DNA from 2 places in the Ruegeria sp. N8 genome. Region 2 is predicted to be linked to the other one. Evidence: riboswitches for the same ligand, from Rfam matches in the RefSeq annotation. Region 2 holds a riboswitch; the other holds the start of a gene.
What was found. Region 2 has a riboswitch for cobalamin ahead of ACR0C5_RS03320 (DUF1636 family protein). Riboswitches for the same ligand answer to the same signal wherever they lie in the genome.

Region 1 (7,832 bases), on a different contig from region 2:
ATGGCCCGTGGCGGGCGCGGGAGGGTTAGTCCTCCTCGAACGGGTCCCATTCGTCTTCGACCTCGGGCAGGGCCTCGGCTTCGACCTTGGCGGCGCGTTCTTCGGGGGTTTCGATGCGTTTGATCTTGGCTTTGGGGAATTGAGCCAGCACCGCCTGCACCAGCGGGTGCTGTTCCGCCTCGGCTTTCAACGCCAGATCGGCGGCGTCGCGGATTTCGGCGATGGTTGCTGCCTTACCGTTGGCGACAATCGTCACCGCCCACCGATTGCCGGTCCAGCGTCGCAGTGCGGTACCCATGCGAGCGGCCAGGTCGGTTGGGGCCGAGCCCGTCGGTGTGAATTCGATCCGTCCGGGTTGGTACGAAACCAGCCGGACACCGTTTTCGACCTCGACCAGCAGTTTCACATCCCGGTTGGTGCGGATCAGTTCGACCACATGTTCGAAGGTCGGGTAGCGGGCCAGAGCCGTCTGCACATCCTGCGCCAGTGCCGCCGTCGGTGCACCTGCTCCGCCGCGGACGTGTGGCGCATAGGCAGAGGCCACGGGGGCCTGCACGGCGTGCGGTGGGGCGCTCATTCCGCCGCCGGGTCCGCCATTGGGTGACGGAGGCGGGGTGTCTTGCAAACGTTTGATCAACTCTTCCGGGCTGGGCAGGTCGGCAACATGGGTCAGGCGGATCACGGCCATCTCGGCGGCCATCATGGCGTTGGGGGCGGCTGAGACCTCTTCCAGAGCCTTCAATAACATCTGCCACATACGGGTCAGGACGCGCATCGGCAGGGCCTCTGCCATTTGCTGACCGCGCGCGCGTTCGTCGGGGGACACGGTCGGGTCTTCGGCGGCATCCGGCGTGATTTTCACGACCGAGACCCAATGGGTGATCTCGGCCAGATCGCGTAGCACGGCCAGCGGGTCGGCGCCTTCGGCATATTGCGCGCCAAGCTCAGTAAGCGCCCCGGCGGCGTCGCCGCGCAGGATCATGTCCATCAGGTCCAGCACTCGGCCACGGTCGGCTAAACCCAGCATCGCACGCACCTGATCGGCGCTGGTTTCCCCGGCACCGTGTGAAATCGCCTGATCCAGCAGAGAGGTCGCATCCCGCGCCGAGCCTTCAGCCGCGCGGGTGATCAACGCCATCGCGTCCTCGGCGATTTGCGCACCTTCGGCCTCGGCAATGCGGCGCAGCAAGCCGATCATGTCTTCGGGTTCGATCCGGCGCAGGTCGAACCGCTGGCAACGCGACAGAACCGTCACGGGTACTTTGCGAATCTCGGTGGTAGCAAAGATGAATTTCACATGCTCGGGTGGTTCCTCAAGCGTCTTGAGCAGCGCGTTGAAGGCGCTGGTCGACAGCATGTGGACCTCGTCGATGATGTAGATCTTGTAGCGGGCCGAGGCCGCGCGGTAGCGGACGCTGTCGATGATCTCGCGAATATCATTGACGCCGGTGCGGCTGGCGGCGTCCATCTCCATCACGTCCACATGGCGGCCCTCCATAATGGCCACACAATGTTCGCACTGGCCGCAGGGTTCGGTGGTCGGCTTGCCCTCGCCATCGGGGCCGATGCAGTTCATACCCTTGGCGATGATACGGGCCGTGGTGGTTTTGCCGGTGCCGCGAATGCCGGTCATGATAAAGGCTTGCGCAATTCGATCCGCCTCGAACGCGTTTTTCAGCGTGCGTACCATGGCGTCCTGACCGACTAGATCGGCGAAGGTTTCCGGGCGGTATTTGCGGGCAAGAACCTGATAGGCGGGGCTGGGCGTGTCGGTCATATCTGCTCTGTCGGATTCGGAGTCCGATGCAGCGTAGTGACCCCTGCCGCCCACGTCCACAGCAGCAGCGCAGGAAATTCGATTTGCAAGCAAGGACGCAGGCGATACATCATCGGTGCAGATTGATCGGAACGTGCCATGAATAATTTCGCCATCTATTCCCTGCGACTGGGGCCGGGTCGTCTGGGGATATCTCCGCTGCCCGGCGCGGGAGGTGCCTATGCGGCCGATCTGAAGACGGTGCAGGACTGGCGACCGGATCTGGTGATTTCAATGACCACAAGCTCTGAGATGAAAAACCTGGGAGCGGCGGCGTTCGGTGGCGATCTGGAGCGGCACGGGGTCGAATGGGCTCACCTGCCGGTCCAGGATTTTGGTGCGCCGGATGCGCGGATACAGGCCATTTGGTCCAATGTCAGCCAGCGGGCCCGTGCGCTGCTGTCCGGCGGCGGAGGCGTTTTGGTCCATTGTCGGGGCGGCTGCGGGCGATCGGGTATGGTTGCTTTGCGGTTGATGACGGATAGCGGACTGCCCGCAGATACCGCTTTGCAGATGCTACGGACAGTACGTCCCTGCGCCGTCGAGACCGAGGCGCAGATGGTCTGGGCCACTTCGGCGGCCCGGACGGGCAGCTGAATTCAGGCTGAAAGCTGGTGTTCGGTCGGCGCGGCTGGCTGGGGCGCCGTGGTAACCACTTCCATCATCGCGCAGGGCGGTGTCGGCAAAAGGCTGGCTGCGTGGGCGGTGAAATCTGCTCCGAACAACATATCCGCATAGCGATCCAGCCGCTCGGCCGGAGTGTCGGCGGCCACACCGCAGAACACCCGGATCTGATCGGGTTGGGCGCGAAACCGGGCCGAGCACCCTTCGGCGCAATGGGTCAAGTCGCTGCTGCCTTCGATCTCGAACGCATCGGTTGTTGCCGGACGGGCCGTGGCCATTGCATCCGTCAGGGCGCGTGCCATTCGGGCCAGTGCCGGGCAGGGGGCGCCGGTTTTTTGGCATACCGTCGCGGTGAATTCGTGGGTCTTGGTCTTCCAGATCATGATGCGCCCTCCGCGCGCTGGACGAGGGGCATGGATCAGGTGTGACAGCGTGCTGACGACCTGTCCCGGACACCCCGCCCGAGTTTCGGTTTTCGTTCGATGGCAGGTCTCCTGACTTGCGGGTCGTGGCTTTGCCGACCTTCCCAGCCTGTTGGCCAGTGGTATCTCGGCATTGCTCACCGCTTACAGTTGCGGGGGCAGTCTCGGCCTTGATCCGTTCCGGCAATGCCGGGCAGGATCGCACCGTGTTCCCTTTTCATCCCGCCCCGTGACCGGGGACGAGAACCATCACGCCATCGCTAGCGGTTGAGCGGGCTTCGAGTCAAGCGCCATTGAATCCCGGCGCGACGTTGGGTCAATTTCTCCACGGCTTGACTCTGATGACGGAACAGGGCCGACTGCGCGGGTGAACTAAACAGTTTAGAGCATGAGGCGCGGGCGATGTTGGACAATACGCATCCTGTTTTGACCGAAGATGTCCAGTTTCCGTCCGGTCCGGCGATGCTGTCGGGGCGGCTCTATCTGCCTGCTCTGCCTCCCAAGACAGTTGTGATGATCCATGCAGCGACCGGCGTGCCCCGCGACTATTATCAGCATTTTGCCCATTGGCTGGCGGCCGAGCAGGGTATGGCTTGTCTGACCTATGACTATCGGGATTTCGGCCATTCGCTGACCGGCCGATTGCAGGACTCGCAGGTAACTATGGCGGACTGGGCGCTGGTCGACATGCCCGCCGCCCGCGCGGAAATGCGCAGACGCTTCCCGGACGCGGAACAATGGAGCATCGGCCATTCCGTTGGCGGAATGTTGGGCCCGGTTCAGCCGGATATCGCGCAGATTGACCGCATGATCTGTGTTTGCTCCGGGCTTGTCACTCTGTCTGATCACCCGTGGCCGTACAAGGCGCTGGCGGGGTTGTTCTGGTATGGCCATGCACCGTTGGTTGTCAAAGCGGCGGGGTATTTGCCGGGCAGGGCTTTGGGCTTTGGGGCTGACCTGCCCGCGCGGGTCTACTGGCAGTGGCGTAAATGGTGCACGGCACCGACGAACTACCTGCCCGATTTGGGCAAGACCCTGCCCGAGGCGCACTGGGCAGGGCAGGGAGTGCCGGTCGATCTGATCGCATTCGACGACGATCAGGTGGTGCCGCCCAAAGCGGTGTGGCGTCTGGCCGAGCTTTATGGCCCGAATGCGCGGCGTAGGTTGTTGTCACTGTCAGATTTCGGGGTGAAAGAGATCGGGCATATCGGCGTGTTCGCCCGTCGCAACGCAGCGGTCTGGCCGCAGCTTATTGCCCAGGATCATGTGGTAGATAAGTGAGAGGTTGGACATCGACCCAAGCGGGGCTCGTTGTGGCTGCTTCCTTCCGGACCTGACCAGGTTGGCGAGGCGCTCGCCCGCGCCAACCTCTCAGCACGCGATATAGGCAAGTGCGGGACAAATGACAACCCGTCAGAGCGTCAAATGGATCAGCAGAAAACCGGCCTCGTCCTCTCCAGCGATGTTGGGTACAAATTCGGCGATGTCGTCCAGATGCTGCCAGGCCTTGTGGCCTGTACGCAGAACCGCCAACGCCCCGGCCACGGGGGACAGACGGAACGGACGCTCGAACACGGTGCCGGAATGAGGCCCGGCAGCCACGTAGTTTTTGACCAGATCTTGTAGGGGCAGAAACGGCAGCGGAACGCGCGTCGCCCGCCCGGCAAAGGGGAAGTGCCCACCGCCATTTGCGCGGTAATTATTCAACGCCACCACAAAGGTCTGCTCTGCATCCAAGGGTTGGCCTTCGAAACGAATCTCGCGGACGCGGCGGGCCGATGGGTGCAAAAGTGCCCCATCTGCGCCAAACCGAGCGGGCTGGCTAAGGTCGATCCGGTATGTCAGCCCATGCAGGACGTCAAAATTATGCCCCGCGCGGTCCGAGGCCAGCAGATCGCATCGTTGGCCGGGGATCATCCTGTTAAAGACGCCTGCGGACATTTCCAGCCAGTCTTCGATTTGCGAACCGGTGACGGCGACGGCCATCATCTCATCGGGAAAGACGTTCAAGTCCGTCACATGGCGCAGGCAGATTTCCCCGGCCGGGACGTCGGTAAAGAACCGAGGCCCGGCACGCCCGCCGAATTTCGACGGGGACACGGCAGACAGGATTGGGCAGTCCCGATAGTCCGTATCCTTCAAAAAAGGTCGCAACCCGGCGGTTTGAGCGGCGGCCACGAAAGCCAAGCCCCGGTCATAGCCGCAAAAGCTGAAATAGCTGTGCATGTGCTGCTGTACCTGTCCCACAGGTTCGGCCACCCGCCGCCGCGTCTCGGCGTGACCGGTGGCAAGTAGCTGCGTCAGTGCGGCGTCTTCATCTGACGCTTCTGTCGAAACCGAACGCACCTGCGCGTGTCCATGAAGTACCTGCCATTGGTCGTCCAGTGATGTGCCGAGGGTCAGGTCGATGACGCCCAGATATGACCCCGCCGCACCGGGCATCACGACGGGGGTGCTGTGCACCAGCCCGCGATCAACGTCGATATAGCCGCTGTATTCTTGTTCAGGGCTGGGAAAAACCATATGGGAATGCCCGCCCGCAATGGCGTCGATCCCGTCGATGGCGGCCAATGGTACCAACGCGTTTTCCATGCCGGGCGTGTCTTGCGCCGGACCGAACCCCGTATGCGCCAGCGCCACAACGATATCGCAGCCCAGTTCGTGCAGTTCAGCGACTTTGCGGCGCGCGCAGTCAAGGATGTCGCCGATCTGGACCGCACCTGCCAGCTTGTGCGCCTCCCATTTTGCGGTCTGGGGTGGCAGGACCGATAATATGCCGATTGCAAGCTCGTGCGCGTGCCCTTGGATATCGACCTGACGCCTGACAATCGTGTGCTCCTGCCAGACCTGCGGGCTGGTGGATTTGTGCGCATTGCTGCACAGAACAGGGCAGGGGGCGTGCCGCATGATCCGGTCCAGCACGTCCAGACCAAAGCCGAAATCGTGATTGCCCAGCCCAATGGCATCATAGCCCAGAAGGTCGAAGGCCTGCATCAGAACATGGCGCTCGGGGTGTTGAGCCACGGCCCAGTCGCCCAGCGGTGTGCCCTGGACCGAGTCGCCATTGTCCACCAGCAGAACCAACCCGTCCTGTACCTCGCTTCGGGCCTTGCGGATCAGGTCGGCGGTCCGGGTCAGGCCAATCGTCGGTTCGTGCCTGTCAGTGTAATAGTCATATGCCGTCAGATTCATATGCAGATCGGACGTGGCCAGAATCCGCAGTTGGACGGTTTGAGAGGAAGGAAAAGTCGGCACTACTCTACTTTAGGCAGTTTTATATTAATCATTTTCAACAAAAAGAGTGTTGCGTGCAATTTTCAAGGCGGACCTGCGGTCTTTCAGCGGCAGCGGGTGTTTTTTCGGAGTTCCATGAATACCCATTGCAACCCCAGAACCATCGTGGCAGCCCTATGCGCACAATCTGGGGGGCATGCAATGAAGAATGCAGAGTTTGTGACGTTCGGCGGATCAGGGCTGGACCGTGCGGCGCATATTCGGGGCGATGCCGACGCGCTGGCTGGCCTGGTGGCGGACCCGAATGCCAAATGCCTGCTGATATGGCGCGGCAAACCCCTTGTAGAGGGTGAGGCTTCGGATCGGTTGGGTCTGATCCCGGTGTCTCATGCGCTGGTCGAAAACGGACCGGGCGGAGTTGCGGATGGGCTGATTTTTCTGGGCCTGTCGGATGGTGTCCCGGTCTTTGCTGCCGATATCTCGAATTGGGAGCCTGACGGGCAGGATTTGTCCGAAGTAGGTGGTTTCGTGGATGGTTCGGAACAGCAGCATCCTGACCTGCCAGACGGGTTCGTATTTGCCGAACTGCGCCGGATCATGACATGGCTGTCCCCGCGTGATGCCGAGCTTGCGGCGACCGCCAAGGCGGTGATCGGCTGGCACGAAACCCATAAATTCTGCGCCCGCTGCGGCGCGGCCAGCGCGATGACGCAGGCCGGATGGCAACGAAGCTGCCCCACGTGCAGCGGCCAGCATTTTCCGCGCACGGACCCGGTGGTGATCATGCTGATCACCCATGGGGACTCGGTACTTATGGGGCGGTCTCCGGGTTGGCCCGAGGGGATGTATTCGCTGCTGGCGGGTTTTGTCGAACCCGGCGAAACGCTCGAAGCTGCTGTGCGCCGCGAAGTGTTCGAAGAGGCGGGCGTGCCCGTCGGCCCTGTCACCTATCTGTCCAGCCAGCCCTGGCCCTTCCCGGCCTCTTTGATGTTTGGTTGCGCGGGCCAGGCGCTGTCGCGTGACATCTCGATTGATCCCGTTGAAATTGAAGATGCCATGTGGGTCAGCAAGTCCGAGATGATGCAGGCCTTTGCCGGTGAGCACCCGGTTCTGAAACCTGCCCGTAAAGGAGCCATTGCACATTTCCTGTTGCAGAACTGGCTTGCAGATACGCTGGACTGACGAAATAGAGACGCAATAGATCAACGAACCAAAGGTCGGAATGCAGTTCGCAGTACAGGAAGATATTCAGGCACCGATCAACGCCGTTTTCGAAATGGTCGCCGATTTCGAACGGTTCGAACGTATGGCCATGCGCCGCGGGATCGAGGTGCGGCGGCTGTCCGGCCACACGGGGGTGGTGCCGGGCACCAAATGGCAGGCCGATTTCACCCTGCGGGGCAAGCCACGCCATGTTGAGATAACAATGGCACACAGCGACCCGCCCGCGCAAATGCGGTTCGAGGCAATCGGCAAAGGGGTCGGCGGTGTCACAGAGGTTGATCTTCTGGCTCTGTCCCAACGCCGAACCCGGTTAAGCGTGGATGTAACGCTGACGGCCAAATCCCTGCCCGCGCGGCTGTTTCTGCAATCGCTGCGGCTGGGCAAATCGCGGTTCCGGGCCCGGTTCCAATCCCGACTGACCGAATTCGCCCGCGAGATGGAGGAACGACACCTGCACGGGTCGTAAAACCGATATGAGCGATCTGATCCTGAGACAGGCAACCTCATACGAC
Region 2 (7,832 bases):
CAGATCCTTGCTCTGCTTGCTAACCTGTGCCGGTGCTTTCTTGACCAGATTGTAATACAGCGTCGGGTCATAGATTTGCACGGCCAGCCCCAAACGCTCGGCCGTCAAAAGACCTTGCGCCTGCAACAACTGATAGGCAGCCAGCGACCGTTCGGTGCGCGATGCAACCTCATTGAGCTGCGCATCCAGCAGGTCTTGCTGTGCGTTCAGAACATCCAGCGTCGTCCGAGCGCCCAAGGTCGCCTCTTCCCGGATGCCGTCAAAGGCCACTTGAGATGCTCGCACCTGCTCGGTCGAAGCGCGCAGGCTGGCCGATGCAGCCTGGAAGTTGGCATAAGCCACGGAAACGCCTTGCGTGATATCTTTCTGTACGTTCAGCAGGTTCGCGCGGGACGCGTCACGGGTCGCCATTGCACGACGGACCTGCGCGGCCAAGGCGCCACCAGCATAGATCGGCTGAGTGAAGGTCAAAGCGACCGTCGCGTCTTCGATTGAATCGTCGTTGTCGTAGCTTTCGGTAATCCCGGCATCCGCGTTCAAAGTAACATTCGGGCCAAGGTTTGCACGCTGCTGAAGAACCGCCAGATCAAAGGCACGAACCTCATGCTGAGATGACAGGATCGCCGGGTGGTTGCGCTGAGCCAGGGCAATCGCCTCCGCCTCTGACCGCGGCAGGTTGGGCAGGCTGGGCTGACCAGCCGTCGCGCCCGGCGCTTTACCTACGGCGTTAACGTATTCGGCCTGCGCCGTGCTCAGGTTCCCGCGCGCAACGGACAATTCCGCCTGAGCGCTGGCAAGCTGCGCCTGCGACAGCGCCACGTCCGTGCGCGTCACCTCGCCCACATCGAAACGGTCCTGCGAAGCGCGGAGTTCCTCGGCAGAAACTTCCACATCGTTCAATTGAATCTGAACGGTTTCTTCCTGAAGAACAACGGCCAAATAAGCATTTACGGCTCGGAACAGCACGGCCTGTTCCACATCAATCAGGCTTTGACGTGTGGACAGAACGATTTCTTGCGCCGATTGCTTGCCCAGAACCGAAAAGCCACCATCGTAGATCAGCTGACTAAGCGTCAGACCAGCAAAGAACGTAGAAGGTTCATTTCGGACCGTCACATCGTCAATGGTCGAGCGGGTATAATCCTGGCTGACCTGAGCGGCAAAGTTGATGATCGGACGCAGCGCGGCCAATGCGATCGCCACATCTTCGTCGGCAGCACGCAGCAAGGCCCGGTTTTGTTCCAACAGCCCGCTGGTGTTATAAGCACCAATGAACGCGTCTGTCAGATTGTCTGCCCATGCGCCCCGACCCGGCACAACACTAAGCGCGATACCAGCCGTCAGCGCCAACGCCTTGACCAGTTTTCCTCCCGCCGTAGAACTCATCACGAAATCCTCTCAAACCAAAATTACGCAGCCCTGCGGACAGTTTGCGCGTTTATGTTCAACTAATCAAGGTGGCAGGACAATCTGTCCCGGAATTATAGCGAAAATACACGATCCGTGGAAAAAGCGCGCAAAACCGGGGCATTGGCATTAAACGCGTGGCGCCAAGTCACGCGTTCGCCGGATTTGTGGCCGATCCGAACAGTTCCCAATTCACCATCCATGAAAAGGCATGCGATCCGGCCATGATCCTTGAGCTGCGCGAGCAACGCGTCAGGCACATGCTCGACCCCGCCCTGAATCAGGATGACATCGTAGGGACCATGTTCGGTTGCACCCTGCTCCAAAGGCCCGACATGCACGATTGCGTTATCTGCGTCTGCTTCCATCAAAACGGTTTGGGCCTCGGTGGCGAGTTCTTCATCCTCTTCCACCGCAACCACAAGCTGCGCCATCTTTGCGGCAACAGCAGTAGAATACCCCATCGCCGGCGCGATATCGAGCACGACCTCATCATTGGAAATATTCAGCGCATCCAACATTTTGGCAAGCGTCCGAGGCTCCAGCAGGCAGCGACCGTTCCCCAGATCAAGCAGCCCTTCAACATATGCTGCCTCGCGCTGCGCATCGGGCACGAAATTTTCACGCCTGACGCTAAGCATCGCATCGATAATCGGAAATTTCGTGACATCAGAAGGCCGGATTTGCGTATCGACCATAGTGCGGCGCCGGGCTGCGAAATCTGTCATTGGATCGCTCGTTCTATTCCCTTGGATGCTGGGCTTGTGCCATATCCGGATAAAACCGGCAACGGCTCAGGCATCGAAACTTTTGTTGCAGAACAAGAAAGTGAACCTGTTTCCGATACGGCACGCCTGCGCTTGCTGAATTTTCGCCGCAACCCTCTGGACGCCCCAGAAGAAAGCTGTTAAAACGCCTGTCACACCACAGCAAGTATTTGATTTTACTTGAAAAGGCGAGTTGGCGGAGTGGTGACGCAGCGGATTGCAAATCCGTGTACACCGGTTCGATTCCGGTACTCGCCTCCACTCTCTCTACAAAACAGATTATTCCACTGACGCGCGGCTTGCGTCATTCGGCCCCACGCCCCTGAGGGATGACCTCGTATCCGGGCTCTTCCGGTTCGTCGTCCTCCATCTCGGGCGGAAAACCGGAGGCTGTGATGTCTAGACCGGTTGCATCCTCCAGACGTCGGATGATGTTGGGAGACAATTCACGCTCGCCATAGCGGGCAATTCCGTCCTCGAAAATCTGGATCATGACCGGGTTGATCTCCAGCGGTACACCGGCGCGGTCAGCGACGTCCTGAAACAGCCCGATATCCTTTTTCACAAGGTCCATCGTAAAGGAAATGTCGCGTGATCCGTTCAGGATCACCTGGCTTTCGGTCTCATGCACAAAGGAAGTACCTGATGAAATCTTGATCGCCTCATAAGTCGTGTTCAGGTCCATCCCGGCGGCCTTGGCGGTCACGAGCGCTTCGGCGCAGGTAATCAGGTTTGCCGTCGCCAGGTAGTTGGTCAGCACCTTAAGCACCGAGGCCGAGCCCAACTCGCCTGTGTGCAGCACGCGGCGGCCCATCGTGGTCAGAAAGGGTAGGATACGTTCGAACGTCGCGCGGTCGCAGCCCGCGAAGATCGAGATATTGCCCGTCGCCGCCCTATGGCACCCGCCCGAGACGGGGCAGTCTACTGCCGCCCCTCCGCGTTCGATGACCTGCGCACCCAGCCGCTTGACCTCGGCCTCGTCGGTGGTGGACATCTCCATCCAGATCTTGCCGGGGCCGACCTCGGGCAGCATCTCCTGCATCACGGCGTCCGAGGCAGCAGGCGATGGCAGACAGGTGATCACCGCGTCGCAATCGCGCATCAGCTGGGCCGGGCTTTCGGCGGCCTTGGCCCCCTGCGCCACGAAGCCCGCGACCAGATCAGGGTTCAGATCGTGCACCGTCAGGTCGATCCCGTTGCGCAGCAAAGACCCGGACAGTTTGCCGCCCACATTGCCCAGTCCGATAAAGCCCACTCTCATGCGACACGTCTCCCTGTTTGCGCCGTTTCGGTCATGGCAGCACGGGGTTGCGGGCTTCGTCATGCCGCCCAGCGACGCTTACAGGTCGCTTTTCCACCGTTGCTTCACAGATGCTTGCGACTCGCTTGACAAGCCCCTGCCCGGTGCCGCATGTCCGATCCGTTGGTGTCCTCTGCACGAGGATGAAAAGGGAATGCGTCAACGGATCATCCGCCAAACGCAGCCGCCCCCGCGACCGTGACCGGAGAGGGTGCCCAAGCCACTGGCCAAACAGGCCGGGAAGGCGGGACATCCGACAGGGCAATTGCCCTGACATCCGCAAGCCGGGAGACCTGCCAGCACCCGCGATTGAAACCGGACGGGGTGTTCCGGTGTCGGGTCAAATGCGACCCGCTTGAAACCCCGTCCCCCACGATGAGGATTTGGGGGGATGAGAGACATGACCGAGACCGCTCCGGTCGAGCTGCTGGTTTGCACCACCTGCCGCCGCGGCCTACCTGTTGAAGATGACGCAGACCGCCCCGGCACGTTGTTGCACAAGGCGCTGGAACAGGCCGATCTGCCCGAAGGCGTAACGCTGAGAGCCGTCGAATGCCTGTCGAATTGCGATCAGGGCTGTTCCATCGTTCTGCGCGGCGGACCCGAGCGCTGGACCTTTGTTTATGAGAACCTGAACGAGGTCGATCATGTCGACGTGATCGTCGACGGCGCGACCAAGTATCTGGCCACCGAGGACGGCTTGGTCAAATGGCGCGAGCGCCCCGAACATTTCCGCAAAAACTGCGCCTCGCGCATTCCCCCGATTGGAGCCTGACATGTCCACCCTCGAAAAACTCCCCGTTACTGTGATCACCGGCTTTCTGGGCTCGGGTAAAACCACGCTGGTGCGGCACCTGATGCAGAACCCGCAGGGCAAGCGTCTGGCCGTTGTGGTTAATGAATTCGGCGATGTCGGCGTGGATGGCGATATCCTGAAGTCCTGCGCCATTCCCGATTGCCCGGCGGAAAACATCATGGAACTGGCCAATGGCTGCATTTGCTGCACCGTGGCCGATGATTTCATCCCCACGATCGAGGCGCTGATGGCGCTGGAGCCGCGCCCCGAGCATATCCTGATCGAAACCTCGGGCCTTGCGCTGCCGAAACCGCTTCTGAAAGCGTTCGACTGGCCCGATATCCGCTCGAAAATTACCGTGGATGGCGTGATCGCGCTGGCCGATGCCGAGGCGGTGGCCGCTGGTCGGTTCGCGCCGAATGTCGAGGCAGTGGATGCCCAGCGCATGGCCGACGATTCCATCGACCATGAAACCCCTCTGTCCGAAGTGTTCGAAGATCAGATCTCCTGCGCCGATATCATCCTTCTGACCAAGCCTGATCTGGCCGGCCCCGAAGGTGTCGCCAAAGCCAAAGAGATCATCGCCGCCGAGGCCCCGCGTCCTCTGCCCGTGGTCGAAGTGGCCGAAGGTGTGGTGGACGTGCGCGTCGTGCTGGGTCTTGAGGCTGCCGCCGAGGATGACATGGAGGCGCGGCCTTCGCATCATGACGGTCATCACGATCATGAACATGACGATTTCGAAAGCATCATCGTCGAGCTGCCGGAACAGACCGACCCGGCCGATCTGGTCGCGAAAATCGAACGTCTTGCCAAAGAACTGAACATCCTGCGCGTCAAGGGCTATGCCGCTGTTAAGGGCAAGCCAATGCGCCTTCTAGTTCAGGCTGTGGGCGCGCGCGTGCGTCATCAGTACGACCGTCCGTGGCAGCCCGGCGAAGAGCGCCGTTCGCGTCTGGTGGTGATTGCCGAGCATGACGACATCAAAGAGGCTGAAATCCGCGACATCTTCGTGGGCGTCACCGAGGCTGCCGAGTAAACCATGCACGTCGTCTTCCGCGAAAGCCACGGGTTAGAGGAATCTGAGACCCCAACCGATCTGGGCCAGAGCCCGGCGGATTTGGTGGTGCTGTCGTTCTCGGACAGCGACCTTGGTGCTTTCGCGGCAGGCTGGCATCGCGGTGGCGGGCCTGACGGTCGGATGCCGACCCTGCGACTGGCCAATCTGACGGCGCTGAAACACCCTCTGTCCGTTGACACCTATGTGGAACAGACGTTGGAGGGCGCTAAAGGCATCCTGATCCGTCTGATCGGCGGAGTGCCCTATTGGTCCTACGGACTGCAGCAGGTTCTATCGCTTGCGCAGACCAAAGGGATTGCTGTGGCCGTGCTGCCCGCCGACGGGCGCGAGGATACGCGACTGGATGAGTATTCCACCCTGCCCGTCTCCACCCTGCGCCGCTTAGCGCACCTGTGTGACACCGGCGGCGAGGTTGCAGCACAAGCCGCTTTGGCACAGATGGCACTGGCAGCGGGGCTCTATGCGGGTCCGGTGATGGGGGCTAAATCCCTGCCCGACTGCGGCGCATGGTGCCCCGATCGCGGAGTGATTCCGGCGGAACAGGCGTTTTCCGGTGACTCAAAACGCGTCGTGGTCAGTTTCTACCGCGCTTACCTGACCTCGGCCGACACAGCCCCCGTGGCCGCCCTGATCCGTAGCCTGCGCGCGCGCGGCTTTCAGGCCGTGGGCCTGTTCGCCCCTTCCCTGAAAGCGCCATCCGCCGCCGACTGGCTGCGCGACACCATCGTATCGCTGGCCCCGTCCGCGATCATCAACGCCACGTCCTTCTCGGGCAAAGGCGCGTCGGGTACCTCGCCTTTGGACGCTGCAAATGTGCCCGTCTTCCAGGTCGCACTGGCCACTTCGCGCCGCAAGGCGTGGGCCGAGGCAGAACGCGGCCTCTCCCCCACCGACCTCGCCATGCATGTGGTGCTGCCCGAGGTGGACGGGCGTATTTCAGCGGGCATCGCCTCGTTTAAGGAACCGGGCAAACGCGACCCGCATCTGGAATATTCCCGCTTTGCCCACCGGGTCGAGGAGGAACGGATCGAGGCCATCCTTGACCGTGTGACCGGCTGGCTGAACTTGCAAGGCAAACCCAAATCCGATCAGGTGCCCGCGCTGGTTCTGTCCACCTATCCCGGCAAAGACTGGCAGATGGCCCATGCGGTGGGCCTCGACGCTCTGGCCTCGGCTGAGGCGATGCTGTCCGACCTGCAAGCCGGGGGCTATGATACCGCCCCTGCCAAACCAATCGCTGATACGCTGCTGAACGCCCGGATCGCATGGCCGCTGGCCGAGTATCAGGCCGCGCTTGCGGACCTGCCCGAACAGCTGCGCACCGACTTGCATACGGTTTGGGGCGCTCCCGAGGATGACCCCGCTTACACCGATGGTGCCTTTCACTTCACCGCCCTGCGTCGGGGCAAGGCTCTGGTCGCCTTGCAACCTGAACGCGGCACGCCCGAGTTACGCGATGACGACTATCATGACCTGTCGCGCACCCCGCGCCACAGCTATGTCGCCTTTTACCTTTGGCTGCGTAAAAGCTTGAATGCCGATGCGCTGATCCACATCGGAGCCCATGGCACGTTGGAATGGCTGCCCGGCAAATCCGTGGCGCTCTCAGCCGGTTGCTGGCCCGAGGCGCTGATCCGCGACCTGCCAGTGATCTACCCCTTCATCGTCAATGACCCCGGCGAGGCGGCGCAAGCCAAGCGCCGGATCGGCGCGGTCACGCTGGGCCACATCCCGCCCGCTTTGAAAGAAAGCGGTACACCGGATCGGATGGTACGGCTGGAGTCCCTGCTGGACGAATTCTCGAACGCTGATGGTCTGGACCCCAAGCGCCGCGACCGTTTGCAAGAGGATATCCGGAATGAGGCTCAGGCCATCGGGCTGGAAAGCGATCTGGGTCTGGATCAGGCCACCTGCACCGCCGAGGCGATCACCCGCATCGACCGCTTTGTCTGTGACATCAAGGAAAGCCAGTTCGGCGACGGGCTGCACATATTTGGCCGGGTGCCAGAAGTGACCGGCAATTTCGACCCCGCGCCTTCCGCCCAGTCTGAACGCAACGCCCTAATCGACGCACTAGCCGGAAAGCGGATCGAGGCCGGGCCATCCGGTTCGCCCTATCGTGGCCGCTCGGACGTACTGCCTACCGGACGGAACCTCTATACCACCGACCCGCGATCCGTGCCCACGCGCGCGGCTTATAGCCAAGGCGTGAAACTGGCCGAAGAACTGGTGCGGCGTCACCTGCAAGAGGAAGGCGACTATCCCAAAGGGCTGATCGTTGACCTCTGGGGCTCGGCCACTATGCGCACGGCGGGTGAGGAATTCGCCATGGCGCTGCACCTGCTGGGCGTCAAACCCGTCTGGGACAAGGGGTCAGAGCGGGTCTCAGGCATCGAGGTTCTGCCCATCACCGACCTCAGTCGCCCGCGTCTGGATGTGACGCTGCGGGTCTCGGGCCTGTTCCGCGACGTTTTTCCGACGCTA

Region 1: another riboswitch for cobalamin. It lies ahead of ACR0C5_RS12890 (hypothetical protein); the one in region 2 lies ahead of ACR0C5_RS03320 (DUF1636 family protein).

The regions. Positions count from the first base shown of each region.
Region 1 covers NZ_JBQFLQ010000006.1:46,454-54,285, reverse strand. The annotation lists gene ACR0C5_RS12900 (DNA polymerase III subunit gamma/tau) at 26-1,777, opposite strand; gene ACR0C5_RS12895 (protein-tyrosine phosphatase family protein) at 1,916-2,413, shown strand; gene ACR0C5_RS12890 (hypothetical protein) at 2,416-2,823, opposite strand; cobalamin riboswitch at 2,908-3,128, opposite strand; gene ACR0C5_RS12885 (alpha/beta hydrolase family protein) at 3,265-4,143, shown strand; RNA gene ffs (signal recognition particle sRNA small type) at 4,138-4,236, opposite strand; gene ACR0C5_RS12875 (bifunctional 2',3'-cyclic-nucleotide 2'-phosphodiesterase/3'-nucleotidase) at 4,276-6,117, opposite strand; gene nudC (NAD(+) diphosphatase) at 6,298-7,278, shown strand; gene ACR0C5_RS12865 (SRPBCC family protein) at 7,319-7,786, shown strand; gene ACR0C5_RS12860 (N-acetyltransferase family protein) at 7,794-7,832, shown strand, end outside.
Region 2 covers NZ_JBQFLQ010000001.1:650,323-658,154, forward strand. The annotation lists gene ACR0C5_RS03300 (TolC family outer membrane protein) at 1-1,386, opposite strand, end outside; gene ACR0C5_RS03305 (protein-L-isoaspartate O-methyltransferase family protein) at 1,482-2,135, opposite strand; tRNA gene ACR0C5_RS03310 (tRNA-Cys) at 2,362-2,435, shown strand; gene ACR0C5_RS03315 (NAD(P)-dependent oxidoreductase) at 2,479-3,435, opposite strand; cobalamin riboswitch at 3,582-3,789, shown strand; gene ACR0C5_RS03320 (DUF1636 family protein) at 3,875-4,249, shown strand; gene cobW (cobalamin biosynthesis protein CobW) at 4,251-5,306, shown strand; gene cobN (cobaltochelatase subunit CobN) at 5,310-7,832, shown strand, end outside.